2 regions of the Azotosporobacter soli genome follow, and region 1 is predicted to be linked to the other one. Evidence: a T-box and tRNA genes for the amino acid it is inferred to sense, from the RefSeq annotation. Region 1 holds a T-box; the other holds one or more tRNA genes.
The links. The T-box of region 1 lies ahead of ileS (isoleucine--tRNA ligase). A T-box ahead of a tRNA ligase gene usually reads a tRNA of that ligase, here a tRNA-Ile.
Positions count from the first base shown of each region.

Region 2: it has a tRNA-Ile gene. The T-box ahead of ileS (isoleucine--tRNA ligase) is inferred to sense a tRNA for this amino acid. The anticodon was not compared.

Region 1 covers NZ_JAUAOA010000007.1:94,390-97,802, reverse strand. Annotated here, with positions in the region: gene QTL79_RS08650 (cell division protein SepF) at 1-257, shown strand, start outside; gene QTL79_RS08645 (YlmH family RNA-binding protein) at 300-1,085, shown strand; gene QTL79_RS08640 (DivIVA domain-containing protein) at 1,116-1,568, shown strand; T-box leader at 1,621-1,856, shown strand; gene ileS (isoleucine--tRNA ligase) at 1,896-3,413, shown strand, end outside.
Region 2 covers NZ_JAUAOA010000022.1:27,574-30,986, forward strand. Annotated here, with positions in the region: RNA gene rnpB (RNase P RNA component class A) at 1-227, opposite strand, end outside; gene QTL79_RS15085 (Nif3-like dinuclear metal center hexameric protein) at 275-1,393, opposite strand; gene QTL79_RS15090 (tRNA (adenine(22)-N(1))-methyltransferase) at 1,384-2,073, opposite strand; tRNA gene QTL79_RS15095 (tRNA-Glu) at 2,158-2,232, opposite strand; tRNA gene QTL79_RS15100 (tRNA-Ile) at 2,243-2,317, opposite strand; gene rpoD (RNA polymerase sigma factor RpoD) at 2,373-3,413, opposite strand, start outside.

The DNA.
Region 1 (3,413 bases):
TCGAACCGATTTCGTTCGATGATGCACAGCATATTGCTGATCACCTGAAAAATCGTAAGCCGGTTGTTGTAAACTTTGAAAACTGCGATGAAGAAAACTCGAATCGAATGGTGGATTTTATCAGCGGAACGGTATACGCATTAGGCGGCAGCATTCAAAAAGTCGGTGCGCGAATCTTTCTTTGTGCACCCAGTAATGTCGATGTCAGTGCAGAAGATGATCAATTAAAAGCTTATCTGCCTTGGGAGTCGAAATAAAAGAGTTAGCTAATGACCGTGAAGGAAATGAGGACGAAACCAGTGAGTGAACGGGAAAAGATTGTCCGGTATTATAAAGCAAGCGGCGATGGTGAGCTGGCTGCCAGACTGATTGATTTGGCGGAAGGCGCGATTAAAGGACGACGCGCGAAAACCAGCGAATTTCTTGATCCGCATGGCTATAGTATTGCGGAGACGGTAGCTGCACATTATCCGAGGGTGAAACTGCAGGCGTGGGGCGGTTTTCAAGGGGCAGAACGTGTGAGAGCGGCTTTTATAAATGAGGAATATCGCGGCGAAGCCGATTTTTCTCTGGCGGCTGTCCAATTGACCTGGGATGAACGCTATTACCGCCTTACGCATCGTGACGTATTGGGGGCTTTGATGGGACTGGGTTTGAAGCGTGAAGTGATGGGCGACATCATTATGCAGGGGCCGTCTTGCCAGGTTGTAGTCGATGTGGAGTTAAAGGACTATTTTCTTAAACAAATTACGACGGTTGGCGCAGCCACTGTAGAGGTCAAAGAAATCGACTTGACGGAACTGGCAGCGAAAGAAGAAAAAATCAAGGATATTCGAACGACAGTACCATCGCTTCGTTTGGACACCGTTGCCGCATCCGGTTTTGGCGTATCGCGCAGCCGGATGGCGGAAGAAATTGCTGCCGATAAGTTGAAGTTGAACTGGCAGGATGCAAAGAGTGCGGCGCAGGCCGTCAAGCAGGGCGATATCATTTCAATGCGTGGACGTGGTCGTGTAGAAGTATGCGAGATTGTCGGGCAGACTAAAAAAGGCAGGATCAGCTTGCTGTTAAAGCGATTTTTGTAATACTGCAAAAAGAGGAGTGTGAGGAGCGGAATGCTAACGCCGCTAGATATTCACAACAAAGAGTTTCGTCGCGGGTTTCGCGGGTACAACGAACAGGAAGTCGATGAGTTTTTGGATCGGGTCATTAAGGATTATGAACAGCTCTATCGTGACAACATTGAGATCAAGGAAAACATGGAGCGACTTAGCAGTAAGCTGGAACATTATCAGCATATGGAAGGCACGTTGCATAATACGCTATTGATCGCACAAGAGACGGCGGAAGAAGTTAAGTTGAACGCGAAAAAAGAAACGGAACTGATGCTCAAGGAAACGCAGGTTCTTGCACAAAAACTGTCTGATGAAGCGGCTCACCGGGTACGCAAATTGGAAACAGAGCAGGAAGAATTGCAAAAGCAGATTCACGTCTATCGAACTCGGATGCGTACACTTGTCCAGGCGCAGCTTGAATTGCTCAAAGATGCGGAAGATGAAGATCAATAGATAGCGTCTTCGTTGACAGAGTTTGGCCACTTAGGTATAATACATGTATCATATTGATGCAATGACGGAGACAGTAGTTTTTTCTAACCTGACAGCGAACCGAGGCAGGTGTGAGCTCGGTAGGGGAAAAGAAATGAAAATCACTCCTGAGCAGCAGACCGAATGTTGCGCATGGTTCGCGGCTTAGGCTCTGCCGGGTAACCTTCGTTAGCGGGTTTTCAAGCGGTTGCTGTTTTTACTTGGCAACCAAAAGGGTGGTACCACGGGAATAAACCTCTCGTCCCTTACCGGGGATGAGGGGTTGTATTATTTTGGAGGTGTTTTCTAATGGATTATGGCAAAACATTAAATTTGCCGGAAACGGAATTTCCGATGCGCGGCAATCTTCCCGAACGGGAGCCGGCTATGCTCGAAGCATGGCAGACGGAAAAAACATACGAAAAGGTATTGGAAAAACGGCGGGGTAAAAAGACATTTATCCTGCATGACGGTCCTCCTTATGCGAACGGCAATATTCATATTGGCCATGCGTTGAACAAGATCTTGAAGGATGTCATTATCAAATACAAATCGCACCAAGGTTATTATGCGCCGTACGTACCCGGCTGGGACACGCATGGTTTGCCGATTGAGCATGCTGCGATAAAAATCCTGGGCTTAAATCGCCATGAACTCGATATTTTGGATTTGCGCAAAGAATGCCAACAGTATGCGCTAAAGTACGTCGCTATACAACGTGACGACTTCAAGCGTCTCGGCGTGGCTGGCGACTGGGAGAATCCATATGTGACGCTGCGCCATGAATATGAAGCGAAGCAGATCGAAGTATTCGGCGAAATGGCAAAGAAGGGGCACATCTATAAAGGCCTGAAATCTGTTTACTGGTGTACGTCTTGTGAGACGGCATTGGCCGAAGCGGAAATCGAATATGCCGAGAAGAAATCACACAGTATTTTCGTCAAGTTTCGTTCTGTCGACGATCTCGGTCTGTTGCCGCCTGGCATCGCTAAAGACAAGGCCTATGCGGTGATCTGGACAACGACGCCATGGACGATGCCATCTAACGTCGCGATTGCAGTGCACCCGGAGTTTGAATATGTCTGGCTGCAGTCCGGCGATGAAGTTTATCTGGTGGCGAAAGAAATGGTACAGTCGGTTGCAGAAGCGACCAAAATGACGGAGTACACGATCTTGAAAACGATGCAGGGCCAAGAGTTGTCTGGGATGACGTTTGCGCACCCGTTCATCGACCGTTTGTCGCCGATCGTTCTTGCGGATTATGTGACGCTCGAACAGGGTACCGGTTGCGTACATACCGCTCCTGGCCATGGCCCGGACGACTTTGAGACTGGTAAAAAATACGGCCTGCCAATCATCAATCCGGTTGACCATGCGGGACGCTTCACAGCCGAAGGCGGAAAATTCGAAGGCTTGGCCGTAGAAGATGCCAATGTGCCGATTATCAAGGAACTCGCTGCCGGTAATGCTTTGCTTGGCAAGAGTTCGGTCCGGCATCAATACGCACATTGTTGGCGCTGCAAGAATCCGATTATTTATCGGGCGACGGAGCAGTGGTTTGCTTCGGTCGAAGGATTCCGCAAAGCGGCGTTGGATGCGATTCGTGATGTGAAATGGGTTCCCGGCTGGGGTCAGGAACGGATTAACAATATGGTGGCCGACCGCAACGACTGGTGCATTTCGCGCCAACGCGTCTGGGGCGTACCTATTCCGATCTTCTATTGTAATTCCTGCCATGAACACATTATCAATGACGACACGATTACAGCGGTCAAGGAATTGTTCCGTGCTGAAGGCGCCGATGCCTGGTGGGCTAAGAGCGCGGAA
Region 2 (3,413 bases), on a different contig from region 1:
TATTTGGTCTTGCTCCGAGTGGGGTTTACCAAGCCGGCCAGTCACCTGACCGCTGGTGCGCTCTTACCGCACCGTTCCATCCTTACCGCTCTAGCGAGCGGCGGTTTACTTTTCTATGGCACTATCCCTAGGGTCGCCCCCGCTGGACGTTATCCAGCACCCTGCTCTTTGGAGCTCGGACTTTCCTCGAACGGGTCTGGCCCGTCCGCGATTGCCTTTCGTACTCCCATACGCACCTATACATTATGGACGAAAAATACGCTGCCGTCAAACATTAAATCCAGTCAAACACATCTTTCTGTTTCCCTGCCGTGACCTCGAGCCGCCACTTCGCCTGCCGCGCAAAGTCTGTTAAATAATCGGAAAGACTCGCAACCACCGGCCACTCCGTAACAAAATGTCCCGCATCAACGACCAGGATGCCCGCCGCTTCAGCACTTTGCGCTTCATGATATTTTACGTCACCGGTGATAAAGGCATCCGCGCCGGCAAATGCGGCCTTACCGATCAGTGAAGCTCCGCTGCCGCCGCAAACCGCAACTTTACGAATCATTTTTCCGTTCTGTCCGCCCGCAAAACGCAATCTGTTAACCTGCAGCGCCGTCTTTACTGAAGAAAGAAATTGCTCCATCTCCATCGCTTCGGGCAGAGAGCCGATCCGTCCCAGCGCATAGGCCTGTCCTTCATTTTCAAGCGAATACAAGTCATATGCGACTTCCTCATACGGATGCACAGCCAGCATCGCCCGAACAACACGTCGGCTTATCGACTCCGGCATGATCGTCTCGAGTCTGATTTCTTCAACTTCTTCCATCTTCCCAGGTCTTCCTATATACGGCTTTGCACCTTCATGAGCTAAGAAAGAGCCTACGCCCGCTGCACGAAACGTACAGCAGCTATAATTGCCGATATGTCCGGCGCCCGCTTTCGTCATCGCCTCCGCCACTTTTTCCTCATGCGTCTTCGGCACGAATACAACGATCTTAAGCAACTTTTCTCGCCCCGTCACCGACAGACCTTTCACTTCTTTCAATCCGAGCCGCTGCGCCAATACATCGTTAACCCCGCCTGCCGCTATATCCAAGTTCGTATGGGCGACATATACCGCGATTTCTTCTTTCAACAAGCATGTCAACAATCTTCCTTGCGGCAAGTCGGTACGGATTTGCGCAACCGGTTTGAAGATAAGCGGATGATGACAAACAATTAAATTTGCGCCTTTCTCTTTTGCCTCTTCCAAAACCGCTTCCGTCAGGTCAAGCGTCACTAAAATGCCATTGATATCTTGCGCCGGACTGCCGATTTGCAATCCGACCTGATCCCAATCCTCCGCCAACCGCCGCGGCGCCAATCGTTCAAGAGCCTCGATGATAACCTGACATTTTACAGACATGTCAACTTCTCCTTCAGCGCCTGCAATCGCTTGCTGCAAATCGCATACTTTTCTTCTCTCACCGCTTTGTCGCTTTCTTCCATCTGGCGCGTCACCGCTGTTAACTGCCTTATCATCTGTTCCAATTGTCGACGCAACAATGGATGGCGCTGTTGCCAAAGCAAGGGGCCTACTTCATAAAGAACATCCTCTATCGGCGACCATATTCCCGGCTGCGCAACAATAATTTCATAAATCCGTCCGTTATCTTCCACTAAATGTTCCTCCAGAAGATGCCAGCCCGCTTTCGCCAACCAACGTCGCACGGCCTCTCCTGCAACCATAGGTTGCAGGATCAGACGCTTCATCTGACCCACTATTTCCGGCGCCGCACTTAAAATTTCAACGATCGTAGCGCCGCCCATTCCCGCGATAACAGCCGTATCGACCTCGCCCGGCGTCAGCACGTCTAATCCATTTCCCAGCCGCACTGAGATCTCTTTCGTATAGCCGGCCGCTTCAACTGCCGCCAAGGCAGCCTGATACGGCCCCTTGACCACATCTCCTGCCACCGCCTTTGTGATTCGGCCCGCCAAAACTAATGCAATCGGCAGATAGGCATGGTCGGTTCCGATATCCGCGACAACAGCGCCCTGCGGCACACAAGAAGCCAGTGTCGCCAACCGATCTCCTAACTTCATTGAAATCCCTCCTTACCTTTTTATTTTCATTGAAAGTAAATGAAAGGATGCAAAGCCTATGCTTTGCATCCATGCTTATTCGTATGGTGACCCGTAGGGGACTCGAACCCCTGTTCCAGCCGTGAAAGGGCCGTGTCTTAACCGCTTGACCAACGGGCCATGTAAAGTGTGGTGGGCCCACCTGGGATCGAACCAGGGACCAGCCGGTTATGAGCCGGCTGCTCTACCGCTGAGCTATAGGCCCAAAGACTAACTCAACAGTATATATTGTAATCGAGACTTGTTGTTATGTCAATATTCTATTCTAAAAAGTCTTTCAGTTTCTTGCTTCGGCTAGGGTGACGCAGCTTACGCAGCGCTTTTGCTTCAATCTGGCGTATCCGTTCACGGGTTACACCAAAGAACTGCCCTACTTCCTCAAGCGTACGTGCACGTCCGTCATCCAAGCCAAAACGCAGGCGAAGGACTTTCTTCTCGCGTTCTGTAAGCGTTTCAAGAACTTCTTCCAGCTGTTCTTTAAGCAGTCTAAAGGAGGCAGCTTCAGCCGGCGCCGGTGCATCCTGGTCTTCGATAAAATCCCCTAAATGGGAATCTTCTTCTTCACCGATTGGCGTTTCCAGTGATACGGGTTCTTGAGCAATCTTCATGATTTCCCTTACCCGTTCTACGCTGATATCCATTTCCTTGGCAATCTCTTCCGGCTGCGGCTCCCGCCCGAGTTCCTGCAAAAGTTGTCTCGATACCCGGATCAGTTTATTGATGGTCTCTACCATATGCACCGGAATACGGATTGTACGAGCCTGATCCGCAATCGCCCGCGTAATCGCCTGGCGGATCCACCATGTCGCATAGGTACTGAATTTATAGCCTTTGCTATAGTCAAACTTTTCTACCGCTTTAATCAAGCCCAGATTACCCTCTTGAATCAAGTCCAAAAACAGCATGCCACGCCCAACATAGCGTTTGGCAATGCTGACGACCAAGCGAAGATTTGCTTCCGCTAAGCGGCGTTTCGCCTCTTCATCGCCTTGCTCCATCAGTTGTGCGAGACGGATTTCCTCTTCCGCCGAGAGCAGCGGCACGCGACCGATTTCCTTCAAATACATCCGCACCGGATCATCGATGCTGATGCCTTCCGGAATACTCAGATCGACATCATTATCCTCGCTAGCGGCTTCTTCACTATCCACCCTTGCTACGATCGGGCCTTGCCCCTCCGGAATTTCATCTAAGATTTCAACGCCTTTTTCTGAAAACATTTCATACATATCGTCAATCTCTTCTGGCGACAAGTCTTCGCTCTGGAGAGTATCCATGATCTCGCCGTAGGTCAGTACATT